DNA from 4 places in the Pseudomonas sp. R1-18 genome. Region 1 is predicted to be linked to each of the others. Evidence: predicted binding sites of a transcription regulator. Region 1 holds the regulator's gene; each other region holds the start of a gene.
What was found. The regulator FliA, encoded in region 1, starts transcription of late flagellar genes. The targets are predictions, from matches to a motif close to CTAAAGTTTNNNNNNNNNNNGCCGNTAA.
Positions count from the first base shown of each region.

Region 2: a site for FliA is predicted at 2,834-2,861, ahead of J3P77_RS15070 (methyl-accepting chemotaxis protein). Genes of this name have one in related genera too.
Region 3: a site for FliA is predicted at 3,211-3,238, ahead of J3P77_RS12860 (methyl-accepting chemotaxis protein). Genes of this name have one in related genera too.
Region 4: a site for FliA is predicted at 4,042-4,069, ahead of J3P77_RS08275 (methyl-accepting chemotaxis protein). Genes of this name have one in related genera too.

Region 1 covers NZ_CP071658.1:1,599,738-1,606,918, reverse strand. The annotation lists gene J3P77_RS07490 (chemotaxis protein CheA) at 1-2,076, opposite strand, end outside; gene J3P77_RS07485 (protein phosphatase CheZ) at 2,109-2,894, opposite strand; gene J3P77_RS07480 (chemotaxis response regulator CheY) at 2,914-3,288, opposite strand; gene fliA (RNA polymerase sigma factor FliA) at 3,540-4,280, opposite strand; gene fleN (flagellar synthesis regulator FleN) at 4,277-5,110, opposite strand; gene flhF (flagellar biosynthesis protein FlhF) at 5,226-6,557, opposite strand; gene flhA (flagellar biosynthesis protein FlhA) at 6,569-7,181, opposite strand, start outside.
Region 2 covers NZ_CP071658.1:3,279,791-3,286,971, forward strand. The annotation lists partial or broken gene J3P77_RS15055 (IS3 family transposase) at 1-621, opposite strand, end outside; gene J3P77_RS15060 (DUF808 domain-containing protein) at 735-1,643, opposite strand; gene J3P77_RS15065 (TetR/AcrR family transcriptional regulator) at 1,980-2,585, shown strand; gene J3P77_RS15070 (methyl-accepting chemotaxis protein) at 2,942-4,573, shown strand; gene J3P77_RS15075 (aldo/keto reductase) at 4,670-5,491, shown strand; gene J3P77_RS15080 (HlyD family secretion protein) at 5,795-6,985, opposite strand; gene J3P77_RS15085 (MFS transporter) at 6,982-7,181, opposite strand, start outside.
Region 3 covers NZ_CP071658.1:2,786,445-2,793,625, reverse strand. The annotation lists gene J3P77_RS12880 (ABC transporter permease) at 1-145, opposite strand, end outside; gene J3P77_RS12875 (ABC transporter permease) at 148-1,020, opposite strand; gene J3P77_RS12870 (ABC transporter ATP-binding protein) at 1,017-2,045, opposite strand; gene J3P77_RS12865 (IclR family transcriptional regulator) at 2,292-3,128, shown strand; gene J3P77_RS12860 (methyl-accepting chemotaxis protein) at 3,330-4,949, shown strand; gene J3P77_RS12855 (class I SAM-dependent methyltransferase) at 5,011-5,973, opposite strand; gene J3P77_RS12850 (hypothetical protein) at 6,084-6,317, opposite strand; gene J3P77_RS12845 (FKBP-type peptidyl-prolyl cis-trans isomerase) at 6,406-6,792, opposite strand; gene J3P77_RS12840 (hypothetical protein) at 6,916-7,181, opposite strand, start outside.
Region 4 covers NZ_CP071658.1:1,763,147-1,770,327, reverse strand. The annotation lists gene dusA (tRNA dihydrouridine(20/20a) synthase DusA) at 1-80, opposite strand, end outside; gene J3P77_RS08305 (metal/formaldehyde-sensitive transcriptional repressor) at 406-681, shown strand; partial or broken gene dmeF (CDF family Co(II)/Ni(II) efflux transporter DmeF) at 701-1,629, shown strand; gene J3P77_RS08295 (hypothetical protein) at 1,662-2,018, shown strand; gene J3P77_RS08290 (DUF1289 domain-containing protein) at 2,031-2,213, shown strand; gene J3P77_RS08285 (LysE family translocator) at 2,285-2,917, opposite strand; gene J3P77_RS08280 (adenylate kinase) at 3,052-3,636, opposite strand; gene J3P77_RS08275 (methyl-accepting chemotaxis protein) at 4,102-5,721, shown strand; gene J3P77_RS08270 (hypothetical protein) at 5,947-6,462, opposite strand; gene J3P77_RS08265 (alpha/beta hydrolase) at 6,675-7,181, opposite strand, start outside.

The DNA of each region.
Region 1 (7,181 bases):
CACGGACAGGATGACGACGTGGCCTTCGCGCTGCTCTTCATGCGCAGCGGAGCTGACCAGCCAGCGCTTGAGGTAGAACAGCGGCAGAGCCTTGTCACGCACGATCACCACTTCCTGACCATCGACGACGTTGGTAGTCGACAGGTCGAGGTGGAAGATCTCGTTGACGTTCACCAGCGGGAAGGCAAATGCCTGGTTGCCCAGCATCACCATCAGGGTCGGCATGATCGCCAGGGTCAACGGGACCTTGATGACGATTTTCGAGCCCTGGCCCTTGGTGGAGTAGATGTTGATCGAGCCGTTGAGCTGGGAGATCTTGGTTTTCACCACGTCCATGCCCACGCCACGACCGGACACATCGGAAATCTCGGTCTTGGTCGAGAAACCCGGTGCGAAGATCAGGTTGTAGCACTCGCTGTCGCTCAGGCGGTCGGCTGCATCCTTGTCCATCACGCCACGCTTGACGGCAATCGAACGCAGAACGTGAGGGTCCATGCCTTTGCCGTCGTCGGAGATGGACAACAGGATATGGTCGCCTTCCTGCTCGGCGGACAGCACGACACGCCCGCCGCGGGACTTGCCCGTGGCCTCGCGCTCTTCCGGAGTCTCGATGCCGTGGTCGACCGCGTTGCGCACCAAGTGGACCAACGGGTCGGCCAAGGCCTCGACGAGGTTCTTGTCCAGGTCGGTTTCTTCTCCGACCAGCTCCAGGTTGATTTCCTTCTTAAGCTGGCGAGCCAGGTCGCGAACGAGCCGCGGGAATCGACCGAAGACCTTCTTGATGGGCTGCATGCGGGTTTTCATGACCGCAGTCTGCAAATCGGCGGTGACCACATCCAGGTTGGAAACAGCCTTGGACATGGCTTCATCGCCGCTGTTGAGACCCAGGCGAACCAGGCGGTTACGCACCAGCACCAGTTCGCCGACCATGTTCATGATCTCGTCCAGGCGCGCGGTGTCGACCCGCACAGTGGTTTCCGCTTCCGAAACCACCGGTTTCTCGCCAGTTGCGGCTGGCGCACGGGCTGGTGCCGGCGCGGCGGCCCTGGCTGGCGCAGGCGCGGGTTCGGCCTTGGCGGCTGGAGCCGGCGCAGGCTTGGCCACGGCTGTTGCGGCCGGTGCTGCCGCAGCGGGTGCAGGCGCAGCAGCGCCGGCAACCGCGGCAGGCTCGAACTTGCCCTTGCCGTGCAGTTCGTCCAGCAGGCTTTCAAATTCGTGATCGGTGATCTCGTCGGACGCCGGCGCAGCCTTCGCAGCTGCGGGCGCCGCCGGTTTCGCGGCCGGGGCGCTGGCGGCTACGCTGCCGTCAAACGAGCCCTTGCCATGCAACTGATCAAGCAACGCTTCAAATTCGTCATCGGTGATCTCGTCGCCGGCGACCGGCTTGCCAGCGGCAGGCGCGGCGGCCGGTGCCGGACCAGCAGCGACTTCAGGCGCGAACTTGCCCTTGCCATGCAGCTGATCGAGCAGCGACTCGAATTCCGAATCGGTGATTTCGTCGCCTGGGGCAGGTGCTGCCGCCGGTACTTGTGCGGCCGGCGCGATAGCTGCGGACTTGGCGCCCTGTAGCGAATCGAGCAGTTGTTCGAATTCGGTGTCGGTAATGTCGTCACTGGCCGGTTCTGCAACCGCCACCGGTGCCGCCTCGACCACGGGCGCAGGCTCGGCGGCCTGCGGCTCTGCCGATTCAGGCTCCGCCAGACGCGACAGCGCCGCCAGCAGTTCCGGAGTAGCCGGTGTGATTTCGGTTCGTTCACGAACCTGACCAAACATGCTGTTGACGGTGTCCAGAGCTTCCAGGACTACGTCCATCAACTCGGAGTCGACGCGTCGCTCACCCTTGCGCAGGATGTCGAACACGTTTTCGGCGATGTGGCAGCACTCCACCAGCTCATGGAGCTGGAGGAAGCCGGCGCCCCCTTTTACAGTGTGAAAACCGCGAAAAATTGCATTGAGCAGGTCGGCATCATCCGGTCGGCTTTCCAGCTCGACCAATTGCTCCGACAACTGCTCCAGAATCTCGCCGGCCTCTACCAGAAAATCCTGAAGGATTTCTTCATCGGCGCCGAAGCTCATGGGGTGCTCCCTAAAATTAACCGTCAACAGACCTAGAAGCCGAGGCTCGATAGCAGATCGTCTACATCATCCTGACCGGATACGACGTCTTCACGTTTATCGGCATGAATCTGCGGACCTTCACCCTGGGTGAGATGTTTTTTAGGATCTTTTTCTGCAAGCATCGCCGCCGAGTCATGTTCGATTCCCGCAAAGCGGTCGACGTGACTGGCCATCAACACCAGCTTGAGCAGGTTGCCCTCCACTTCCGTGACCAGCTGCGTGACGCGCTTGATCACCTGGCCGGTAAGATCCTGATAATCCTGGGCCAGCAGAATGTCGTTGAGGTGCGCCGCGACAGCGTGGGTTTCCTTTTCGCTACGCGTCAGGAAACCGTCGACCCGCTTGGCCAGATCACGAAACTCTTCGGCACCGATTTCACGGCGCATGAAACGTCCCCAGTCCGCGCTCAAGGCCTTGGCATCCGAGCTCAGGCCGTTCATCAACGGCGTGCTCTGTTCCACCAGGTCCATGGTGCGGTTGGCCGCGCCCTCGGTCAGTCGCACCACATACGACAGGCGCTCGGTAGCGTCCGTGATCTGCGATACTTCTTCAGCTTGCGGCATGTGCGGGTCAATCTGAAAATTGACGATCGCGCTGTGCAGCTCGCGGGTCAGTTTGCCGACTTCCTGGTACAGGCCGCGATCACGGGTCTGGTTCAGCTCATGGATAAGTTGCACAGCGTCGCCGAACCGACCTTTTTCCAGGCTGCTGACGAGCTCTTGTGCGTGTTTCTTCAGGGTCGACTCGAAGTCACCCAATGAATCTCTGTTCTCCATAGCGCCCTCGCGGCATGCATCAGCTATTGACGCGTTCAAAGATCTTTTCGATCTTCTCTTGCAGCACCTGGGCTGTGAACGGCTTGACCACGTAACCATTCACACCGGCCTGAGCGGCCTCGATGATCTGCTCACGCTTGGCTTCGGCGGTTACCATCAGCACGGGAAGACTCTTGAGGCGCTCGTCCTGACGGACCTGGCGCAACAGATCGATACCGGACATGCCCGGCATGTTCCAGTCGGTCACCAGAAAGTCAAAGGCGCCGCTTTGCAGCATCGGCAGCGCGGTAATACCGTCATCCGCTTCCGAAGTGTTGGTGAACCCAAGGTCACGCAACAGGTTCTTGATGATCCGCCGCATCGTTGAGAAGTCATCAACGATGAGGATTTTCATGTTCTTGTCCAATTCGACCTCCAAGCAGTCTTTGACGCGTTCAGCACCTGAACACGCTGTTTACTCAATACTGGCACAGCACACCCCCGGCTGTACGAAACACGACGGGCTTGGCAAACCAACAGGCACATACTGCAAGCGGCCATCAGGTGTGTACCCGAAAGGCCGCTTGCCGATCCGTCCCTGTAACCACGTAACGCTCTGCACAGCCGGGATGCAGACATCGGCACCCTTGCGGATGCCGCCATCTGTCAACGCGCTCGCCACTCTCCCAAACGCCCTCGCAAACGAGCTGCGCACTGGCTGTGTAACTGACTGACCCGCGATTCACTGACTCCAAGGACCTCACCGATTTCCTTGAGATTCAGCTCTTCGTCGTAGTACAGCGCCAACACCAGACGCTCGCGCTCCGGCAGGTTGGCGATTGCTTCGGCCAACGCGGCCTGGAAGCGCTCGTCTTCCAGATCGCGCGACGGTTCGAGCGAACCGCTCGCGCCGTCCTCGTGCAGCCCTTCATGTTCGCCGTCCTGAAGCAAGTCGTCGAAACTGAACAGTCGGCTGCCCAGGGTGTCGTTCAAAATCCCGTAGTAGTCGTCGAGACTCAACTGGAGTTCGGCAGCAACTTCGTGATCTTTAGCGTCACGGCCGGTTTTCGATTCAATTGCACGAATTGCGTCACTGACCATGCGCGTATTGCGGTGCACCGAGCGAGGCGCCCAGTCACCTTTTCGCACTTCGTCGAGCATCGCACCGCGAATCCGGATCCCGGCGTAAGTCTCGAAACTCGCACCCTTGGTGGAGTCGTATTTAGTGGACACTTCCAGCAGGCCGATCATACCGGCCTGGATCAGATCTTCGACCTGAACGCTGGCCGGCAGGCGCGCCAGCAAGTGATAGGCGATACGCTTGACCAGGGGCGCATAGCGCTCGATCAGCTCGTACTGCGAATTTCTGGAAGCCTTGCTATACATTTGGTACCCGCTCGCTGTCATTGGACAGGCCCTGCGCTGGTCTGGTGAACAAGTCGCTCGACGAAGAACTCAAGATGACCTCGTGGATTGGCCGGCAGCGGCCAGGTATCTACTTTCTGGGCGATGGCCTTGAAGGCCAATGCACACTTGGAACGCGGGAACGCCTCATAGACAGCGCGCTGTTTCTGCACAGCCTTGCGCACGCACTCATCGTAAGGCACCGCACCGACATACTGCAGGGCCACGTCCAGGAAACGGTCCGTGACCTTGGTCAGTTTGGCGAACAGGTTGCGACCTTCCTGCGGGCTCTGCGCCATGTTGGCCAGCACCCTGAAACGGTTCATGCCGTAGTCGCGGTTAAGCAATTTGATCAGCGCGTACGCATCGGTGATGGAGGTCGGCTCATCGCAGACCACCAGCAATACTTCCTGAGCCGCGCGTACGAAACTGACCACCGACTCGCCGATCCCGGCGGCCGTATCGATCACCAGCACGTCGAGATTGTCGCCAATCTCGCTGAACGCCTGGATCAGGCCGGCATGCTGCGCGGGCGACAGATGCACCATGCTCTGGGTGCCGGAAGCGGCAGGCACGATACGTACCCCGCCCGGCCCCTGCAGGAGCACGTCGCGCAGCTCGCAACGCCCTTCCATGACATCGGCGAGCGTGCGCTTGGGCGTCAGGCCCAGCAGGACGTCGACGTTGGCCAGACCCAGATCGGCATCCAGCAGCATCACACGCCGACCGAGCTCGGCCAAAGCCAGTGAAAGGTTCACCGACACGTTCGTCTTGCCTACGCCACCTTTGCCACCGGTCACCGCGATGACCTGAACGGGATGCATGCTGCCCATGTTATCTCTTTACCTTGTCTTGCGTAGACCGAAGCCACATTACGGGCTGCACGCTCGAAACCGAACGATGCCTGGCAGACCATTGATGCAGGGACATTCCAGTATTAACCATCACTTAACCCACTCTCTTGCCGGGGTTGTGATAGAGGTCGGCAAACATATCAGCCATCGCTTCTTCACTCGGTTCGTCCTGCATCTGCACACTCACTGCACGGCTCACCAACTGGTGACGACGCGGCAGATGTACATCGTCAGGAATGCGCGGCCCGTCAGTCAGATACGCCACGGGCAACTCATGGCTGATCGCAAGGCTCAACACTTCGCCAAGACTCGCGGTTTCATCAAGCTTGGTCAGAATGCATCCGGCCAGGCCACAACGCTTGTAACTGTGATACGCGGCGGTCAGAACCTGCTTCTGGCTGGTTGTCGCCAGCACCAGGTAATTACGCGCCTTGATGCCACGACCCGCCAGGCTCTCCAGTTGCAGACGCAGCGCAGGATCGCTGGCCTGCAAGCCGGCGGTGTCGATCAACACCACGCGCTTGCGAACCAGAGGCTCCAGCGCCTGAGCCAGCGACTGGCCAGGATCCAGATGGGTCACCGGCACATTCAGAATGCGACCGAGCGTCTTCAGCTGTTCCTGGGCGCCGATGCGGAAGCTGTCCATGCTGACCAGCGCGATGTTCTGCGCGCCGTATTTCAGCACGTAACGGGCGGCCAGCTTCGCCAGGGTGGTGGTCTTGCCCATACCGGCAGGACCCACCAGAGCGATCACACCGCCCTCTTCCAGCGGCTCGACTTCAGGTACAGCAATCATGCGAGCCAGGTGAGCCAGCAGCATCCGCCAGGCCTGACGCGGTTCATCGGTGTCAGGAACCATCGCCAGCAGGTCACGCGACAGCGGGCCGGACAGGCCGACGCGTTGCAGGCGACGCCAGAGGTTGGCCTGCTGCGGACGACTGCCCTGCAGCTGGGTCCAGGCCAGGGAGCCGAGCTGGACTTCCAGCAGCTCGCGCAGGCCATTCAATTCAGCGCGCATCGACTCGTAGGCACGCTGACCGCTGGCCGGTTCTGCGGCAGCAGCCGGCGGCGCGTACGTGTAAGGACGCGGCGGTTCTTCGAGCGTCGGCTCGATATGTGTGTCGGGGCCGGAGAGCGGCTTGCCCGAGAACAACTGCAGATTGATCGACGCATCGCTGTCACTGCGGTTGTTAAGCTCGGCCTGAGCGGAGACGATGCGCGACTGAGTCTTGCGCAGCTCGTCCTCCAGCTCCATGTTCGGCACGCGTGGCGCCAGTGCGGACAGCTTGTAATCGAGAGCGGCAGTCAGCTCGACGCCGCCAGCAATGCGCCGGTTACCGATGATGGCCGCCTCGGCGCCCAGTTCATCACGAACCAGCTTCATGGCTTGACGCATATCGGCGGCGAAAAATCGCTTAACTTGCATGACTCTTTACCTCAGCCGTTAGGCCCGACAGTCGCTACGATGGTGACTTGCTTGTTATCAGGAATTTCCTGATACGCCAGAACATGCATGTTCGGTACAGCCAATCGTCCAAATCGTGACAGCATCGCCCGAATCGGGCCTGCTACCAGGAGAATTACCGGCTGCCCTTGCATCTCTTGACGCTGGGCGGCCTCGATCAACGAACGCTGGAGCTTTTCAGCCATGCTTGGTTCGAGAAGAACGCCTTCTTCTTGACCCTGACCAGCCTTCTGCAAACTATTGAGCAATATCTGTTCCAACCTTGGTTCCAGGGTGATAACTGGCAGCTCAGGCTCAATGCCTACAATGCTTTGGACGATTGCGCGGCTCAAACCGACGCGAACCGCTGCCACCAGAGCGGCGGTATCTTGACTCTTGCCGGCGTTGTTGGCGATAGCTTCTGCAATGCTGCGAATATCCCGAACCGGTACGTGCTCGGCGAGCAGCGCCTGCAAAACATTGAGCAAGGCGGACAGCGACAGCACCCCAGGCACCAGCTCTTCAGCGAGCTTCGGCGAGCTTTTAGCCAGCAGTTGCATCAATTGCTGGACTTCTTCATGGCCGATCAGTTCATGGGAGTGTTTG
Region 2 (7,181 bases), 1.7 Mb from region 1:
TCGCAAACAGCCGGTCTCGGCCCACTTGCAGTTCAAGTTGAGGCTGGCAATGCAGCAAGTGATGCAACTTTCGGGTGCCCAAACGCGGCTGCCGCTGACGTTTTTGCTGAACAAAATCGGCAACCTTCTGATCCAGCTCCAGACGAGCAGCGTAGGCGCGATTGCGTTTGTAGTAAGCCTGTCGGCTTATTCCCATGAACTGGCAAGCCCTGCTGATGCTCAGGTTTTTGATTCGTTTTTGCGCGAGGACTTGCCGGGACGCTTTTTTACGACAGAGAGACCGTAGTCATTCTTCAAGACGTCCACGACCGCCTCGAAAAACTGCGCTTTCTGGTTGGACAGCGCCAACTGCTCTTCAAGCTCTTTGATGCGTTGCTCCGGCGTCAATGGTCGGTTTTTGTCGGGCATAGACCCCATCCTCGGCGAGCCAATGTATGTGCCAGGGCTCCAATCCTGCCGACCGTGCTTGCGTAACCACGTCAGAACGGTCGTTTTGCCTTGAATCCCGTAGCGCTCCTGAGCCTCTTTATAACTCAGCTCGCCTTTTTCGACTTGGTCGACGACCGACAATTTAAAGGTCAGTGTGTAGTCGCGCTGACTACGCCTTTTTGCTGATTTCATTACGCCCTCCTGAAAAACGGATCAGAAGGTGTAAACCTTATTCAGGACGGGACAGCGGAAGAAAAAAGGGGCGCCCATTCGGCGCCCCTTTTTCGTATCGGGTTGCTCGTGAATCAAGCCCTGGCGGTTTTCCACATCTTGCTTGCCAACGTGAACACCAGCACCAGCAGGCCACCGGCGATGATCCCCGCAACCGCATCGAGCAGCGTCGGAATGACCACGGCCAGCGCGCCGACCGCGCCGGCAGCCGCCTCGGTCACGCCGTCAACCAAGTGGTGCAGGAACGGCATACCGTGAACCAGAATGCCGCCGCCGACCATGAACATCGCCGCAGTCCCCAGGATGGACAGGACTTTCATCAGAACCGGCGCCAGCCAAAGCAGGCCGTTGCCCATGGCCTGGGAAAACGAGCTGGACTTTTTCTTCAGGTACAGGCCCAGGTCATCGAGCTTGACGATACCCGCCACCAGCCCGTAAACGCCCACCGTAATCAGCAAGGCGACGATTACCAGCACGCCGACCTGATCCATGAAGGGGCGCGCCGATACCACGCCCAGCGCCAGGACAATGATTTCCGCCGAAAGAATGAAATCGGTCCGGATCGCGCCTTTGACGCGTTCCTTCTCGAACGCCACCATATCAACCGTCGTATCGGCCGCGGCCTTCTTGCGTTCGGCATGCTCGGCTTCGGTTTCCGGATGCAGCCACTTATGGGCAATCTTTTCGAAACCTTCGAAGCACAGGAACGCACCGCCGATCATCAACAGCGGAGTGATCAGCCAGGGAACAAAGGCGCTGATCAACAGCGCCGCCGGTACCAGGATGGCCTTGTTAAGCAACGAGCCCTTGGCTACCGCCCAGACGACCGGGAGTTCGCGATCGGCTGTAACGCCCGTGACTTGCTGGGCATTGAGCGCCAGATCGTCGCCCAGTACACCGGCGGTCTTCTTGGTCGCAAGCGCCACGTCGTCGAGCAGCGTTGCAATGTCATCCAGCAGAGTCAGCAAACTTCCAGCGGCCAAAATAGATTTCCTTGAGCAAGAGATGAAACACAACAGCGCGTATTGAATCACAGCCTGCGGTCATTGGCGTGACAAGGGGTTTGACCGGCCCGATGCTGAAATGTTTGGTGTTCTCTGCGGGAATTGGCCTGCCAGAAATGGAACTGCCTGCAGGAGCGGACTTGTCCGCGAAGAAGCCGATACATTCGCACCAGATAGGTCATCCGGGCATGAGACTTGGCGGACAAGCGGAACGCCGCCGGTCCGCTCTCACAGGGCGATTGCCCGCGATTGAGCCTGCCGTCGGCCCGGTGCTACCATGTGCCACCGCCGTGCAGGCAAGGGAACAACCGGGTCATGAGCAGTATTCGCGAGCGCAATAAAGAACTCATTCTGCGCGCCGCCAGCGAAGAATTCGCCGATAAAGGGTTTGCCGCCACCAAGACTGGTGATATTGCCGCCAAGGCCGGGCTGCCCAAACCCAACGTCTATTACTACTTCAAGTCCAAGGAAAACCTGTACCGCGAGGTACTGGAGAGCATCATCGAGCCTATTCTGCGAGCCTCGGCACCCTTCGACGCCCAGGGCGTGCCGGCCGAGGTGCTGAGCGGCTACATCCGGGCCAAGATACGGATTTCCCGCGATCTGCCGTTCGCCTCCAAGGTGTTCGCCAGCGAGATCATGCACGGCGCTCCGCACCTCACGCCCCAGCAGGTCGAACAGCTCAACGCTCAGGCCCTGCACAACATCAAATGCATTCAGGCCTGGATCGACAGCGGGCAGATCGCCCCGCTAGACCCTCATCACCTGATGTTCACCATCTGGGCGGCAACCCAGACCTACGCCGACTTTGACTGGCAGATCTCCACGGTCACCGGCAAGGAGCGGCTGGACGACGCCGACTACGAGGCCGCGACCCGGACGATCCTGCGTCTGGTGCTCAAAGGCTGCGAGCCCGACTGAAAAAACCCGAACCGCAGAAAGCAAAAAACCCGCCGAAGCGGGTCGTTTTGCGAACATGACCATTCCAACATCCTGTCGGCTGCCTCCTGGCAATGGTCGATCCTCCCTGATCACCGCAACGATCCTTCGCTGCAGCTGTTGAATTGGATCCTACGCCCGCCCCAACGCTCACACCATAGGCAAAAGCCTGCGTTGCTGTAAGCCATCACCTACAGAATGAGACGCGTGTAAAAAAACGTGACTCGGGGCTCAGGTTTGGTCATGGTGCGCCGAGACGCTGTAGAGAAGAACAAGAAACGGCGCACAGCCGCTCTGCCATTGGCAAAAACAAAAATAACGACATTGGGGTGAAGAACATGAAAATGCGCAGTTTGTCCATCAGCCGGCGGCTATGGCTGATTCTTATCGTTTCTGTGCTGATGCTCTTCGTCCTGGCTGCGGCCATGCTCAAGCAGATCCATGACGACCTGTATCTGGCCAAGGCGGAAAAGACCATGCATGTGGTGCAGACCGTCAGCGGCGTGCTGTCCTACTATCAGGGTCTGGAAGCGGCCGGAACCATGACCCGCGAGGCTGCCCAGCAGCAGGCGCTCAAGGAAATCCGCGTACTGCGTTACGACCAGGGCGACTATCTGTGGATCAATGACCTGCGACCGGTCATGGTCATGCACCCCACCAATCCCAAACTGGAAGGCCAGGACCTGTCGGGCATCCGGGATCCGGACGGGTTTGCAGTCTTCAATGAAATGGTCACCGTCGCCAAAAGTCAGGGCGCCGGGCTGGTCGATTATCGCTGGCCCAAGCCCGGCGCCAGCGAACCGGTAAAGAAAACTTCGTACGTTCAGCTATTCCAGCCCTGGGGCTGGATTCTCGGCTCGGGTGTCTACGTCGATGACGTGGCCGCAGAGTTCCGCCAGCAAATGATCAATGCGCTGATGTACAGCGCCGGCATCGTGCTGATCCTGTTCGTCCTGCTGACGCTGATCGTGCGCAGCATCGTGTTGCCGCTACGTATGACGGTCCAGGCCATGGCTGACATTTCCAGTGGCGAAAGTGACCTGACCCGCACACTGGAAACCGAAGGCAACGATGAAGTGGCCGAACTGGCCCGGCATTTCAACGCTTTCGTCGCCAAGTTGCGCAGCGTGGTCGGCCAGTTGCAGACCTCCGCGGTGGGGCTGGCGCAAGCCTCCAGCGAACTGGGCCACAATGCCGAACAGGCTCAGGCGCGCAGTCAGCAGCAGTCGCAGCAGATGGATCTGGTGGCCACCGCAGTCAACGAGGTGACTTACGGCGTGCAGGACGTGGCGAAGAACGCCGAGCATGCGGCCAGCGAAATGCGCGACGCCGAGTCCCAGGCGCAGCAGGGCCAGGTCAACATCGACAACAGCCTGCGTCAGATCGAACACCTTTCCGGGACCATCGGTCAGGCGGTCGAGGTCATGCACACGCTGGCCAGCGAAAGCACGCAGATCGGCAGTGTGCTCGAAGTGATCAGCTCGATCGCCGAGCAGACCAACCTGCTGGCGCTCAACGCGGCGATTGAAGCCGCGCGCGCCGGTGAACAGGGTCGGGGCTTTGCGGTGGTGGCCGATGAAGTGCGCCTGCTGGCCCAGCGCACCCAGAAATCCACGGCGGAAATCCAGGGCATGATCGAGCGCCTGCAACGCCACTCGGACGCCGCCGTCAAAGTGATCGGTGACAGCAGTCGCTCGTCGCAGCTGACCATCGAACAGGCCAATCAGGCCGGGCAGAGCCTGACGTCGATCAGCCAGGCCTTGCGCAACCTCAACAGTCTGAATGCGTCAATCGCCAGCGCTACCCTGCAGCAATCGCACGTGGTGGACGACATCAACCAGAACGTGACCCAGGCCGCGCAGCTGTCGCAAAGCACCGCGCTCGCGGCGGAACAGTCGACCGGCGCCAGCCAGCACCTGCGCGGCCTGAGCGAACAGCTCAATGGCCTGCTCAAGCAATTTCGCGTCTAGCGAGCCCACACCGACAGCCTGCACGGAACCTCGTGCAGGCCTTGTTGCCAGAGCCCTGTCTACATAACTGCATCCACTTAATTGCGGGGGGGTCACATGCGCACACTGGAACTGGCCGGCAAGACCGTGCCGGTGCTGGGACAGGGCACCTGGCATATGGGCGAAAAAGCCCAGCAGCGTTCAGCCGAAATCGCCGGATTGTGCCGGGGCATCGAACAGGGCCTGACCCTGATCGACACCGCCGAAATGTATGCCGACGGCGGCGCCGAAGAAATCGTCGGCCAGGCGATAGCCGGGCAACGCGACAAGGTCTTCATCGTCAGCAAGGTTTATCCGCATAACGCGAGCCTCAAAGGGATGCAGGCGTCCTGCGAAGCCAGCCTGCGGCGGATGAACACCGATTATATCGACCTCTACTTGCTGCACTGGCCGGGGCAACATCCGCTGTCGGAAACCGTTGAAGCGTTCGAGCGTTTGCGCGAAGCCGGTAAGATCGGGAGCTGGGGCGTGTCCAACTTCGATGTCTCGGACATGATGGAGCTCGACAACCCGGCATGCGCGACCAATCAGGTCTTGTACAACCCCGAGCAGCGCGGCATCGAGTTCGACCTGTTGCCGTGGGCGGCGAACCGCCACCTGCCGCTCATGGCCTACTGCCCGATTGGCCAGGCCGGTGATCTGTTGTATCACCCGGCGCTTCAGGAAGTTGCCCAGCGCCACAATGCAACGCCGGCGCAGATCTGCCTGGCGTGGGTTCTGCGCCAGGACAATATGATTGCGATTCCCAAGGCGACGGATCCGGAGCACATCCGGCTCAATGTGGCGGCGATGCAGATTGCGTTGAGTGCGCAGGACCTCGCCGACCTCGACCGCGCCTGGCCCGCGCCCACGCGCAAGATGCCGTTGGCGATGGTTTAGTCCACATTTTTCAGCGATATCTGGTAGGAGGCAGCAACTGTCTGCAATCTCGCAAACGTCCTGCGGCGATACATCGTGCTCGCGGCGAGGACATGTGGGAGGCAGCTCGCTGGCGATGAAAGCGATGCGGTCTCCTGAACCTGTCCGGTCGCCAGTTTCTACTGCCGCTGCGCGCCAGATCGCGACCAAGGTCGCTCCCACAGACAATGCAGCGACCATGACCTGTGGGAGTGGACTTGTCCTGGGCGGCAATCCGACGATCTGGCGCGCAGCAGCAGCAAAAACTGCCGCTCGATTACGTCCTCATTTCCCCGCCGGATCCGGCGGCACAGCGCCCTCCCCGCTGGTGTCAATACTGACCACCACCGACATGCCGGGCCGCAGGCGGTCCAGATTTGGCTGGTCGGGATCGACAATGATGCGCACCGGAATACGTTGGGAGATTTTCACGAAGTTACCGGTCGCGTTGTCCGCCGGCATTACGCTGAACTCCGAACCAGTGGCTGGCGATATGCGCTGCACGCGGCCGTGCATCTTGTAATGGTTCAGCGCATCAACGGTGAAGCTCACCGGCTGGCCCAGGCGTACATCGGCCATCTGGGTTTCCTTCATGTTGGCGACAATCCACAACCGGTCAGGCACCAGCGCCATGAGCTGCGCGCCGGAGTTGACGTACGCACCCAAGCGCACGCCGATCTGCCCCAGTTGTCCGTCGCGCGGGGCGACGATGCGGGTGTTGTCCAGGTCGATGCGCGCCAGTTCGATGGCCGCCTCGGCATTGGCCACTGAGGCTTCGAGTGAGCCGCGGTTGACGATCACCGTCCGCAGGTCTTCCTTGGCAATCAGTACCGCCGCCCTCGCCTGGGCAACGGCGGCGCTTGCCTGGGCGTCCGCGGCGAGCGCCACGTCCAGTTCGCTTTTGGATATCGACCCGTCGGGGACCAGCGCCTGGCTGCGGCGCAAGTCGGCGGCGCTCTTGCGGCTCTGGGCGATGCTGTTATGCAGCTCGGCCTCACGTTGCCCGATGGTTGCCTCGGCACTGCGGCGCTGTTGCAGGTTGTTGGCCAGTGAAGCCTTCTGCATCGCCAACTGCGCGACAGCCTGCTCCAGCCGCTGCCGATAGATGCGGTCATCGAGGCGCACCAGCAAGTCACCCGCCTTGACGAACTGGAAGTCCTGCACTGGCACTTCGTGCACGTAACCGCTCAGTTGCGGCCCGATGACCGTAGTCTGACCGTGCACCTGAGCGTTCTCGGTACTTTCGATCGGGCTGCCGAACGGCGGCAGTTGCCAGGCATAGAGCACGACCAGAACGCCGATCAGCGCGACGCCGCCAAAAATCATCGACGAGATGACTCGCTTGCGAGTCGAGCGTGGCTGGCTGGTAACCGGCGCCTTGAGCGGCGCTGGCGGCGGGCCGTCCGCGCGATGTGGTTGTTCGCCGCTGGCGGCATCTCGGGTTGGCTGGTTGTCAGGGGTTTTGGGATCAGTCATGAAGGTTGGGCGCCGCTTTGAGGTACGGAGGGCGGAGCCGCGGGCGCCACAGGCGCAAGCGGCAAAGGCTGGGTGGTCATTTTGAGCCAGAGCACCCGCACTGAAATCCAGATCATGGTCAGCACGGCAATCAAGGCAATCAGCATGAATACGTCGTTATAGGCCAGTACGTTGGCTTCGCGCGTAGCCGAGGTCG
Region 3 (7,181 bases), 1.2 Mb from region 1:
ACCAGCGCAGCGAGAACTCGGTGGTGGGCAGGCTCAAAGTGTTCTCCGGTGTGAAGGCGACCAGACACACCACGACCAGCGGAGCCATCATAAAAACCACTACCAGAGCATGGAAGGTCAACGCCAAAGAACCGTTTCTGGACATGCTCATACCCCCAGGGATTTCTTGTAGCGGCCTTCGATCATGCGATTCCAGGACAGCATGATCAGCAGATTCACCAGCAGCAACGCCACCGCAATCGTTGCGCCCATGGGCCAGTTGAGTTCCGAAAGGTATTGGTCGTAGACCACGGTCGCGACCATCTTCAGACGGCGACCGCCCAACAGACCGGGAATGGCGAACGAGCTTGCGGCCAGGCCGAAGACGATCAGCGAACCGGAAAGCACACCCGGCATGACCTGCGGCAGCACAATCATGCGCATAACCTTGGCCTGGCTCGCACCAAGCGACAGCGCGGCCTGTTCGGCGGTGGGATCGAGCTTCTGCAGCGAGGTCCAGACCGGAATGATCATGAACGGCAGCATCACGTGAACCAGGGCGATGATCACCGCAAAAGGCGTATAGAGCATCTTCACCGGACGCCCGCCCATGGCCTGCAATGCCTGGTTGATCAGCCCGTCGGCACCGAGCAGCAGGCTCCAGCCGAACGCCCGAACCACGACCGAAATCAGCAGCGGCGTGAGGATCAGGATCAGAAAGATCGAGCGCCAGGGCGTGCGCATGCGGCTGAGGATGTAAGCCTCGGGCACGCCGATCAGCACACAGAGGAACGTCACCAGCGCGCTGATCCAGAAGGTACGCAGGAAAATTTCATAGAAATAGGAGTCGGTGAGCACCGCCACGTAGTGGCCAAGGGTGTAGCTGTCGCTTTTGACCCCGACTTCGTAGTCGAACACATTGAACGACAACACCAGCGTCAGGCCCAGCGGCAGCACCAGCAAGCCGATGTACAACGCCAGTGCGGGGGCCGACAGCCAGTAGCCGCGACCGCCCCGGCGTATTTCGGTCAGCGCGCTCATGCATGTACCTCGTCGGCATCCAATACACGCAGCAACTCGGATGGCCAGTCCAGACCGACCGGCGTACCTTCCTCCAGCGGCGCCAGGCCGTCATTGCGACGCACCACCGTGACCTCACCGACGCCGGTCTGGATTCGGTAAAGCCACTGGCTGCCGAGGAAGTAGCGGGTCACGATTCGCCCGGACAATCGCCCGCAGCCGGTAGCCACCAGATCGATCTTTTCCGGACGCAGGCTCAGGGTCAATGCACCTTCGCCCGGCAACTGGCGGACCTGCGGGCACCCGGCGCTGTCCAGATCGCCGGGCAGCATGTTGGCCTTGCCGACGAAACCGGAGATGAAGCGGGTGCGCGGGTGTTCGTAAAGTTTGTAGGGTTCGTCGATCTGGGTGATGCGCCCGGCCTGCATGACCACCACACGGTCACTGATGGACAGCGCCTCGGCCTGATCGTGGGTGACCATCAGCGTGGTAATCCCGACCTCGTTCTGGATACGCCGAATCTCGAACTGCATCTCTTCGCGCAGATTGGCGTCGAGGTTGGACAGCGGTTCATCAAGCAGCAGGACCGGCGGCTCGATGACCAGCGCGCGGGCGAGGGCGACGCGCTGTCGCTGGCCGCCGGAAAGCTCGCGCGGATAACGTTCGGCGTGCTGGTTCAGACGCACCAGCTCCAGCACTCGCGCGACCCGGCTGCGGATTTCGGCGGCGGACACCTTGCGCATGCGCAGACCGAAGGCGACGTTATCGGTCACCGTCATGTGCGGAAACAGCGCGTAGCTCTGGAAGACCACACCCAGGCCACGGCTGCTGGGCTTGGCATGGGTGATATCGCGCCCATCGAGCACGATGCGGCCTTCGCTGACTTCGACGAAGCCGGCGATCATTTGCAGGGTGGTGGTCTTGCCGCAGCCCGACGGGCCAAGAAGAGAAACGAACTCACCCTGTTCGACAGCCAGGTGAGTGGCGACCACGGCGTCGATCGAGCCGTAACGCTTGGAGAGACCTTCGAGCTGCAAAAATGCCATGGCTGCTTGCACCTTGTTGTCAGGCGCGCCGGAGCACGCGTTTGTCATGGGCAGATGCGAAGTGAAGTCATGCAGCTCGGGTGGACGTTGGTGCTCGCTCTGAGTCGGCTACCGATGATTGTTCAAATCGCCCCTGTGGACTCAGATTAGGTCGAAGGCTAGGATGCGCTCAACGAGGAATTTCACTGAACAATATTTATTTTCAAATTCTTCCACTCATTGAATCGACAACGGAGGTAATCACCCATGAATTCCACTGAGCGGAATGAAGGTGAGAATGTTGTCGGTGTCGGCGCGGTTTGCCGACTGTTTGCCGTGCTCCGTTGCCTGGGCGATTGCGCTGAAGGCGGGGAACGGGTGACCCAACTGGCGCAACGCGTCGGCCTGTCCCAGCCCACGACCCATCGCTTGCTGCGCAGCCTGGTCGAGGAAGGCATGGTCGAGCAGGATTCGCTCTCCAGGCGCTATCGGTTGAGTATCGAGTTTTTCGCACTGGCCGCGAAGGCAGGCAATCCCGGCAACCTGCGCGATCTGGTCCGGCCAAGTCTGTTGCGTCTGTCGGCATCACTCGGAGATTCATTATTTCTGCTGGCCCGCAGCGGTTTCGACGCCATCTGTCTGGACCGCAGCGAAGGGCCATACCCGATTCGTACCTTCACCGGGGATATCGGCGGGCGAGTCGCATTGGGCGTGGGGCAGGGCAGCCTCGCGATTCTGGCGTTCCTGCCTGAAGAAGAGCGCGAGACGGTAATCCGCTACAACCTGCCACGCCTCAAGGATTTCCATCTGTACGATGAGGTGCTGCTCAGGTCCGAGATCGACAACGTACGCCGTCTGGGCTATGCCTCGCGCAACACCGGAGCCTTGCCGGGAATGGCCGGGCTGGCGGTTCCCATCCTTGATCGCACGGGGCGTGCCGTCGCGGCCCTGAGCGTGGCGACCATCAGCGATCGCCTCGGGCCTGATCGCCTGCAAACGGTGGTCGAATTGCTCAAGCGCGAGGCTTCGGCGATAAGCGCGAAGATCAATCCGTTTGACCCTTCACTGCGTCGCCCCAGCCAGGTCTTCGGGCTTTCCGAGTGACCGGCGGCAGCCTGTTCCTGACATTTTTATTACGCCAGTTAGCTACCGATTGGATCCATAATCGTGGACGTTCGTAACCTGATTAAAGAAATCAGCGGATAGGTCGATAGACCCAAGGCACGCTGCCTGAACACGGCAGCGACAGGGAAGTAGCACCATTCATTCGCGTTGAAGCGCAAACTACTTTCCCGAGATTTCGTCATGTCCAAATCCTTGCGGCTACAAATTCTTGCCATGCTCAGTGGCAGCCTGATCGTGATCCTCTTGATTGCGCTGGCCTGCTTCAACTTCCTGTCTCAGAACGTCCAGGCTTATCGCGAGCTGTTGCAAGGTCCGGTGCAGGCGTCGCAGCTGGTCGATGAAGCGAACCTGCACTTCAAAGTCCAGGTTCAGGAATGGAAGAACGTGTTGTTGCGTGGCAAGACCGCCGCCGAGCGTGACAAATACTGGACACGGTTTGAAGCTCAGGAGCGAGCGGTCCAAGACACTCTGGGTAAACTTGGCGGCTTGAAGAGCACCGACGCAGACCTCAAGAACCAGGTCGAAAAACTCAGGCAGGAACATCGCGAGCTGGGCGCGGCCTACCGCAACGGTCGTGACGCGTTCGTCGCCGCCGGCGGCGATGCGGCAGCGGGTGATCAGGCGGTCAAAGGCGTGGATCGCCAGACCAGCGAGCAGATGGCTGTACTGGTCGAGCAGTTGCATGCATTCAGCAGCGCACAGTCGGCCCAGATCAGCCAGGCTGCGGATCGCACCATTCTGATCGGTACGCTGGTGATGCTGGTGTCGGCGCTGTTGGTAGGCTTGCTGACGCTGTGGATGGTCAATCGCAACGTGGTCAAGCCGATCAGCATGCTGATCGAGTACGTTGCCAGGCTGTCCGAGGGCAAGTTCGGCGAGCGGGTCGACATCAGTCGCCGCGATGAACTGGGCCGGCTGGCGGCTGCTGCCAACACCCTGCGCGATTTTCTGGCTGACACTTTTGCGCGCCTCAAGCGCAGCACCACCGATCTGGATACCGCTGGCGGCGAACTGAAAGCCATCGCCGCGTTGATGGCGCAGGGCACCCACGAACAGTTCGAGCGCACCGATCAGGTCGCGACGGCCATGACCGAAATGTCCGCCACCGCGCAGGAAGTGGCACGTCACGCCGCTGATGCCGCACGCGCGGCCGACGACGCCGATCACAGCGCGCAGAGCGGGGAAAAGGTCATGCAGTCGACCATCGCCACCATCACCCGCATGCGCAATGAAATAGCCTCCACCGCCGGTGTGGTCCAACGCCTGGAAACCGACAGTGGCCGGATCGGCAAGGTGCTGGAAGTAATTCGCGGTATCGCGGACCAGACCAACCTGCTGGCATTGAACGCCGCCATCGAAGCGGCGCGTGCCGGAGAAGCCGGGCGCGGGTTCGCGGTGGTTGCCGATGAAGTCCGCACGCTAGCGAAGCGCACCGCTGAGTCGACTGCGGAAATCAATCAGATCATCAATTCGGTGCAGACCGGCGCGACCGATGCGGTACAGGCCATTCAGGGTGGCCAGGCGCGCAGCGAGGAGAGCGTCGAGCAGGTGACCCAGGCCGGCGAAACCTTGCAGCGTATTACGCTTGCAGTCGAGAACATCCGTGACATGAACCGTCAGATCGCCACCGCTGCCGAGGAGCAGACCTCGGTCGCCGAGGACATCTCGCGCAACCTGACCGAAATCACGGCGATCGCGGTGACCAACCAGGACAACGTCAAGCGCACCCAGGGCGCGAGCCAGGATCTGCATGGCCTGTCTGTAGGCCTGAACGATGTGATTTCCCGATTGAGCGCGTAGGGAAGCAGTGTGTCTAGGAGCGCGCTTGCCCGCGACGGACGGCGCGCAACGCCTACGCTCATTACGCCCAGCCGCTACGCGACTCGCCTTCGGCCTTGAACACCAGAGCCTTCAACCCGCCGTCTTCACGGGCGTCGGGGAATTCCGGCGGATTTTCCAGGCGCTGTTCAAAACGCAGGCCCGGCGCCTCGACTGCCGTATGCCGGATCAAAAACTCAGGCCCTACAGCCGGATCATTCATGCACGCCAGCACCGAGCCGTTCTCGTCCAGCAACTCCGGCAGCCGCCTCAGAACCCGCTGATAATCCTTGTCGAGCATGAAGCTGCCCTTCTGAAATGAGGGCGGGTCAATGATGATCAGGTCATAAGGGCCCATGCGGGTTACCTTGGCCCAGGACTTGAAGAGGTCATGCCCCAGAAAGCTGACGCGACTCAGATCGTGGCCGTTGAGGTGATGATTCTCGCGCCCGCGATTCAGCGCCGCGCGCGCCATGTCCAGGTTCACTACGTGGTCGGCGCCGCCAGCGATGGCCGCGACCGAAAAACCGCAGGTGTAGGCAAACAGATTGAGGATCCGCTTGCCCTGCGCCTGGGCACGCACCCAGTCGCGGCCATAGCGCATGTCGAGGAACAGCCCGCTGTTCTGCTTCTTGCCGAAGTCGACCTTGTAGCGCAGGCCGCTCTCGGTGATTACCCATTCGTCGATGGGCTCGCCCAGCAGCCATTCGGTGCTGCTCTGGGGCAGATAGCGATGCTGCAACAGCAGCGTATGCGCCTGACTCTGTTGCCACTGCACAGTGGCGGTCAGCTCCTGAAGTTGCGCAATCAGTGCCGCCAGTTCGTGATCCTGCGGTTGCTTGAACAACGACACCAGCACCACGCCCTGCATCCAGTCGACCGTAACGTGCTCAAGCCCAGGCCAGACCCGGCCGCGACCGTGGAACAGGCGACGTGTTTCAACGGGTGCGGCGGCGAGGGCGCTGCGCAGGTGCTGTTGCAGTAGGGCGAGTGCTTCGGGATTCATGACAAGGGTCGGTGCTGAAAAGGGCGCACATGTTAAACGTATTCGCCCGAATGGAAATCCCCGCGTTGGCGTCAGGCCATGGTCGCTGCCACTCTATGGCCACTGCCACTCTAGGGTAACTGCGACTTCGCGCGAACGATCTTTTTCGCTTTGACTTCGTCGGCGTAGGCCTTGAGCTGATCGGCATCGCTGTACAGCCGATTGACCATCTGCAGGATGGCGGTCACGTCGACGTCTTTCATTTGGGAGGCGAGCTTGAGAATTTCATCTGCGGTGGTTTCGAGATTCGTGGCGGTGCCCTTCAAATGTCTTTTCAACTCCTGGGTGGATTTGTTGAGCGGCATGGCGGGTCCTGTGGTCGAGTGCGGTAGTCCATGCGCCAAGCATGGCTTTTTCCAGGCTGACAAGCAAACGGCGCTCAAGGCAGGCCGTTCAATCGTCCCGGGTCAGCACTTCGAGCAGTTCGATCTCGAACGACAGGTCAGAGCCATGCTGAATATGCGCGCCCATTTTCCGCTCACCGTAGGCCAGATGCGCCGGCACGAACAGCTTGCGCCTGCCGCCGACTTTCATGCCCATCAGGCCCAGGTCCCAGCCCTTGATGACCCGCCCTGTGCCGATTACACACTGGAAAGGCTTGCCGCGCTCATGGGAGGAGTCGAAAACAGTGCCATCCTGAAGACGGCCGGTGTAGTGGGTGGTGATCAGTGCGCCCTTGACGACGGCCTTGCCGTCACCGACCTCAATATCGGTAATCTGCAGTTCGGGCGTGGTGGGCTCAAGGTCAGGCTTGCCGCCGTTCGCTGTGTCGTCGCTCATGAATAGTTCTCTCAAGTGATCGCGGGCTGCTTTCTCGCAGAAAACCGGCGCAATGACAAGCGCCTGAAATGCAAAAGGGGAAGCCTGAGCTTCCCCTTTTGGTGCGACGGTAAAGTGCCGCCGTTACATCAAATTCTGCGAACTGGCGATCATGGCCTGAGCGATATTCTGCTTCTGCTCTTCGCTGAAGCCATCCCAGACATGGACCTTGGCGTAGTAGCCAAGACCTGCGAGGCAATACAGGCTCAGGGTGAACACGATGAAGATCGAGACGAATGTCCAGCGGCCACGATCATTCTCGCCATTGAAATCGCGCGAATAGCGAGCCTCGGCGGAGCTTCGCGCCAGCAGGGACGTGGACAGACGTTTGAACCATTGAAACAGGTGAA
Region 4 (7,181 bases), 160 kb from region 1:
AGGCGCATGAAGAACCGACAGTGGCGATCGGTCCAGTCCATCATCGGCGCAACAGAAAACCTCCTATCTACCGGTTTCATTGGGGAAGCGAGGTTTTCTGCTTGTTCCGCGTGCATTTACAAATCACTCATTAACTATTGTTTACTCCCTTCCACCTGCCCTCTCGCTCGTTGCCAGGATTCAGCAAACGGTCAGGGGCCATGGCAAACATCGGGTCACCTTTACCCGCAGGTGCCCGGATGGGGCCTGCGCGGAGGGGCAACAGTTTATCAGGAAAGCCGAACGTTCGGCTGCGGGTGGCTTGGGCAGGTGCATCCATTGCGGCCAAAGGTCAAAGCCGATCAGGCGTTGTATAGGTATAGGGGGTATGCCTATCATGCGCAGCATATGAGTACGGGGTATCCCATGGGCCACATCGCAACCAACAAAGCAGATCTTCTCAACCGCGTCAGGCGTATCGCCGGACAGATCCAGGCGGTTGAACGCGCATTGGAATCGGATCTCGATTGCGCGAAAACACTGCATCTTGTTGCCGCCACTCGGGGAGCCATCAATGGCTTGATGGACGAAATTATCGAGGAGCACGCGTACGCACATGTCGTCAACCCGGCGCTCAGCGAAGACGAGCGCAGCAAGGGCGTTGAAGAGCTTCTGCAAGCCATTCGCCGTTACTCGAAGTGACCGAACGGGACGAGTAATCATGAGCAATATCAACACACGCTATACGCATGACCACGTTTTCCTTGGCGCGTCGCACGACGAAAATGCAGGCGTACGCTATGGGTCGTGGCTCTGACGGTTCTGATGATGATTGGCGAGATCGCTGCCGGGTACATCACAGGCTCGATGGCACTACTGGCCGACGGCTTTCATATGGCGACACATGCCGGCGCACTGGGCATCGCAGCGGCGGCCTACGGATACGCAAAACGCCACGCTTCCAGCCAACGCTACAGTTTCGGTACCGGGAAAGTCGGAGACCTGGGCGGTTTCGCCTCGGCGTTGATCCTCGGAATGGTCTCACTGGGGATCGCGATTGAATCGGTCATACGTCTGTTGCAACCGACGGACGTTCAGTTCGGCACCGCCACGCTTATTGCGATTGCCGGTCTTATAGTCAACATCATCAGCGCTCTGCTGCTGGGTCATGGACACCATCATGGGCACACTCATGAGCACGACCATCACGATCACGGCCATGCCCACCATGGGGACGACAACAATCTGAAATCGGCGTATGCCCACGTCGTCGCGGACGCGCTGACTTCCGTCCTGGCAATTGCCGCACTGCTCGCCGGCCGCTATCTCGGCTGGGTCTGGCTGGACCCGGTCATCGGCCTTGTCGGCGCAGTCGTCATTGCGCGCTGGGCATGGACCTTGATGGGTGTCACCGCAAGCGTACTGCTGGACCAGACAGATACGCACGTGGCCGAGGAAATCCGCGAGCTTGTGGAGAAGCCGGGGGATGCCACCATCACCGACTTGCATGTCTGGCGGGTCGGACCGCAAGCCCATGCAGCCATCGTCAGCGTTCTGGGCGAGCCGACCACGAGCGCCGACAGCATTCGTGAACGCCTCAAGCCAGTCCACGAAGTCAGCCATCTGACGGTCGAGTTTCGCCTCGCCTGACTCGATGCCCACCGCTTTCAAAGGAAACCCCAATGCCCCAAGGGAAACGCGAACTCGCACGGATCGAACGTCGGTTGATCGCCACGCTTACCGAGGCCTGCGAAACAGCAAAAACCGAGATCGGCGGCTTTACCTGGCTCACCCACACCGCGGACCTCGCCGCGCTGGCTGAAACCCTGAGGGTAGTCTGGGTGTTCGAAACCGTGGCTGATAAAGAACTTGCCCTGGTCAACGCCAAAGCCCGTATTTTCGAACTGATCGCCATCGCATTGAGGGAGGCTGACATCGATCTGAATCTTTCAGACCGCCAGGTCCACTTCGACTCCGAGGAAGAATGCGCCCGCGCCCATGGTGGTAATTGGCAAAAGCGCCTGGCCCGGACACGGTAAGCAGAGACTGACATGGCTAAAGAAATTGAAAATCCCTGTATCTCGGTTTGCCAGTTGAGTGGTGACCTGTGCGTGAGCTGCGGGCGAAGTAAAGAAGACATCAGGAAGTGGAAACGCATGAAGCGACCGGAAAAAATGGCTGCCGTTAAAAGGGCGAATCTGCAGATGAAGGCGCTGAAGAAAGTGCAGCCATAGTTGCTTGTTGTGGATTAACTTCGGATCGATTGCGTTGGGAATCGATGCAAGTCAGGGGATGGCGCAGCTCATCACCGCCGCGCCTCGACTGCCATTTTGATTGCGAGACTGGCGAGCACCGTTCCCATTATCCAGCGTTGAACCAACGCAAAACCCGGACGGCGAATGAAGAACAGTGCTACCGAAGCAGCGGACATGGCGATCAGCGCATTGACCAACACGCTGATACTGATCTGGATTGTACCCAGGGCAAGTGCCTGGCCCAGCACGCTGCCGTTTGCCGGTTCGATAAATTGGGGTAGCAGCGACAGGTACAGGACAGCGGCCTTAGGATTTAGCAGATTCGTTAGAAAATCCATGAGGAAAAGCTTGCGAGGACTGTCTTTCGGAAGGCTCCTCACTTCAAAGGGCGAACGCCCGCCCGGGCGTACGGCTTGCCAAGCCAGCCACAACAAGTAGACGGCTCCGGCGAAACGGATAGTGTCATAGGCGAATGGCACCGCAAGCACCAGCGCAGTGATGCCGAACGCAGCGCACAGCATGTAGAAGATAAAGCCGAGCGCAACCCCGCCAAGCGAGATCAATCCAGCTGCTCTCCCTTGGCAAATTGACCGAGAGATCAAGTACACCATGTTAGGGCCGGGGGTGAGCACCATGCCCAGTGCGATAGCGGCGAAGGCCAGAACGTCGGCTGATTCCAGCATTCCACATCTCCTGGACAAACGAGGCCGGATCATCCCGGGCTGCGCAGATTTACCATAGATTCCGCTATGTGTATTTGGCCGCGAATGAAAGTCTGCTGGCGGCGACCGGCAGCTCTTGATTTAAGGTGACATCACTAGCCTGTTGTCGGGTATATCTCAGCCGTCCCATTTTTGGGTTGCTGCAATGCTGCTGACAACGCGCGGATGACTTGCGCAGCCATATTTTCTGGATTGTTCGTGCCGTCAATGCGCACGACCGGTGACGTTTGCCTTGATAGCCACGCCTCGTGCCATGCTCGGTTACGTCCTGAAAAATTCGGATTGTCGTACTGCGACGCCCACTCCCGAAAAGCCACATGGGTTCCATGCATGTCGCCACCCGGAGCTATTCGATCTCCGAAGCGTGCTTCTTCACGTGCAGTCAGCCGCTCAAGCCGAACAGCTGCTGCCGTAACGACGAAAACTATCAGGTCGGCACCTGCGATCAGCGCGTCGCCCCATTCCATACAAGAGCCGGTCAGCACCCAATCACTCTTACCGAGTTTCTGCTGTATCAATAGCACGCGCTCATCGACGGGTCGTCTGGTTGTAAAAGGTGGGTTCGTGGGCATCCAGAAAGAATCATCAACATCGGCGTGTTGCACACCGAGCAACGTTGCGAGGTTACGACCCAAAGTGGTTACGCCCGCGCACGAAGCGCCTGTAATATAAATCCGCATTTTTCCTCCATGAATGCAAGTCCGGTTCGGGACCAGCAGGATATCCCGACCCCGTCTGGGTTTCACGGTTGCTCCGACTCTGAACGACGGTTTTCTACGATTAGCCACCGGCAACTATGGGTCGATTCCCGCAGCCTTTTTGCGGCTGAAGTCGTTCCACTTCGACTGCGCCGGATTCGAAAGAGCCGGCAGGACGCGGCTTCTGTGGGAGGCAGCTTGCTGGCGATTGCGGTCATCCAGTTGAAATGCAGGTTCAGCCAGACTGCAGTCGCGAGCAAGCTCCCTCCCACGGGCCAAGGCGCGCCGCAATGCGTGGGAGCTAGCTTGCTGGCGATCGCGGTCGACCGGACCAACCGGTCAAATTCAGACCGTTAAAGCAGGGAAGTGAACTTTCCCCGTTTGCTCCTCATGATTACCCCGTTTCAGGCGATACATTGCATACGCCCCTAACGCCGGGAACAACCCATGCGCCAGCTTAAAATCGCCCCAAGAGCCCTGATCAGTTTCTCCATTATTGGTGCGCTGGTCATTCTGCTGGGTCTGTTCGCCATGTATCAGCTCAAGAGCGTGCGTACGCAGGGTGAAGACCTTTCCGACAAGGGTATTCCAAGCCTCTCGGCCCTCAATGCTATTAACGAGTCCATGCTGCGTTTGCGCATCACGGCTTATCGCCTTTTTGTTGACCGTGAGGACGCCAAGGTGCGCGTCACAATGGCTCGCATCGCGGAACTGAACGGACAGCTCGTCGAAGCGATGACGCGCTACGAAAAGCTCATCGACGATGACGTGGAGCGAGCGCAGTACCAGAGCTTCAAAAAACTGGTCGGCGAGTACAACGCGGTCAGTGGTGAACTGGTCCAGCTTTCCAACGCAGACAAACCCGGCGATATGCTCGCGTTGCTGGGTGGCAAGTATAAGAAGGCGTCTGATGAGTTAAGCGTGCAAATGGCCGCGCTTACCAAGATCAACCAGGACGGCGCGACCGACTCTGATCAGCAGGCCGATCAAGCCTATGCGGAAGCTATAACCGGGGTATTCGCATTCATCATCGTGGCCGCAGTGTCGACCGGGCTCATGGCCTTGCTGTTTACCAGGAGCATCACGCGGCCACTGACGCAGGCGGTACGAGTGGCGCAAGTCATCGCCAAAGGGGACCTCACCGAGTCGTTCGACGCTGCGGGTGTAGATGAACCGGCCCAATTGCTCAACGCTCTGCAAACTATGCAACAGAACTTGAAGAGCACCATTCTTAACATTGCCGATTCCTCGAACCAGCTGGCCTCTGCCGCCGAGGAGTTGAATGCCGTTACGGAAGACTCAACCCGCGGGCTGCATCAACAGAACCATGAGATCGAGCAAGCCGCCGCAGCGGTTAACGAAATGACGGCTGCAGTGGATGAAGTGGCGCGCAACGCCGTCGCTACCTTTGAAGCGTCCAAGGAGTCGACTCAGACCGCCAAGCATGGCCAGCAACAGGTTTCGAAAACTGTGGAGTCCATCCGCCTTCTTTCTGATGACGTCATCCGCACCTCCGAGGAAGTCAAAAACCTCGGCGATGGTGTGACGAACATCAGCAAGGTGCTCGACGTGATTCGCGCCATTGCCGAGCAAACCAATCTGCTGGCGCTGAACGCGGCAATCGAAGCGGCGCGAGCGGGTGAGGCCGGCAGAGGTTTTGCGGTGGTGGCCGATGAAGTGCGTGCATTGGCACATCGCACGCAAACATCGACGCAGGAAATCGAGCAGATGGTAGGGACTATTCAGAAAGGCTCGGCCGGTGCCATGGATGCCATGCAAACCAGCACGCAGCGGGCTCGCCAGACGCTGGAAATCGCTCAGGACGCTGGTGGAGCGCTGGACCGCATCACCGATGCCATTAACCAGATCAGCGAACGAAACCTTGTTATCGCCAGCGCCTCCGAGGAACAAGCGCAAGTCGCCCGTGAGGTCGACCGCAACCTGGTCAACATTCGCGACCTGGCCGTGCAGACCTCTGACGGCGCAAACCAGACCAGCGCAGCCAGCCAGGAGCTATCGAAACTGGCCACCAGCCTGAACACCCTGGTTGCCCGCTTCTCGGTCTGACGCCTGAACAGCGGTCGATCCACGCCAGTTTCTCTGGAGTCAGATCAACCGCTAGCGGACAAGCCTGCCAGGTGGACGCAGTCGGAGGACGAGCGACAGCAAATGATTAGCTACGCTCGATCTGTTGCCGAAACCTTTTAAGTCGAACAGAAGATGTGGTGAGGATGGGCTAACGGTCGATAGCCAGCCGTCAGCTATAGCGACCCAAAGACGGCTATTCCGTTTCTATTTGCGAGCTGGGGCGTCCCAACAATCAGCTTTTAGCGCACAGACATCGTATTGCCGGTCCATAGCGGCCATGCGGTCCAAATGGGCCTGCGTTGCAATCTTGAATGATGCCTCACTGGTCATTACGTACTGTATGAGTCGATCGCTCATCCGCGTACTCCATTGTTGCCTGGTTTTTTCATCCAATGTTTCGGGTGCGGTCGATATCACCTGAAGCGTGCTGCCGTCTACCCGATCCAACTCGTCGCTGTAAGTCCTGATGTATTGCGCGCGGGCGGCATCATGCTGATGGTCAAGGTCGAATTGAAGGGCTTCCAGGTTTTGCTTGTAAAGCTCCCAATAGCTGTCAGGTAACGTGAATCCGAGCTCCTTACGCAACACGGCAATACGACTATCGTTACTTTGTGTCGGCTTGAGTACCGGCTTGTGCGATGAAATAACAACTGGGTCATTGGCGATAATTCGCTCGATCGTCGCGGTGCGCTCAGTACTTCGGGGGATGGTCTGGCCCAACGGCTCTAGCTGCACAGGTGGACTATGTGATGCAGACCGAGGCGCTACGCAACCGGCAAACAGGATGCAGGCCGATAACATTGCCAACGCGCATTTATGCGTCAAGCCCGTCATAACTTGTCCCTCCTGACCTTGCAGTGTTGCCGGTCTTACACAGACCGGCTTCGATGTAGCGTCAGCATCTGCTGGCTGCGCTCAGCCAGCAGGCGGCATCAGTTAAGGTGAGCTCGGAGCTCGCTCCCGGCTTGCCTCATAGAGGCTTTTACTTCCGGCACGTTACTTAACGGATTGAGGAGACCATAGTCATGGATCATGCCGTTGTAGCGAACTGCGGTCACGTCAACGCCAGCGGCATCCAGCTTCTGGGCGTAAGCCTCTCCCTCATCACGCAACACGTCGAGTCCTGCGGTCTGTATCAAGGCTGGAGGCAGCCCTTTGAGCTGCTCAAGAGAGGCCCTGAGCGGAGACGCATGAATCTGTGAGCGTTCGGCGGCGCTTGTGGTGTAGTTGTCCCAAAACCAACTCATCATATTCCTGGTCAGGAAATGTCCATCAGCGAACTGTTTGTAAGTGCCGGTTTCGAAGTTTGAATCCGTCACAGGCCACAGCAGGAGTTGGAACCGCAGTTTCGGCGTCGCTTTTTCTTTAGCCATGATGCTGACGACAGCTGCCATATTGCCGCCCACGCTGTTACCCGCTACCGCTAGGCGTTTGCCATC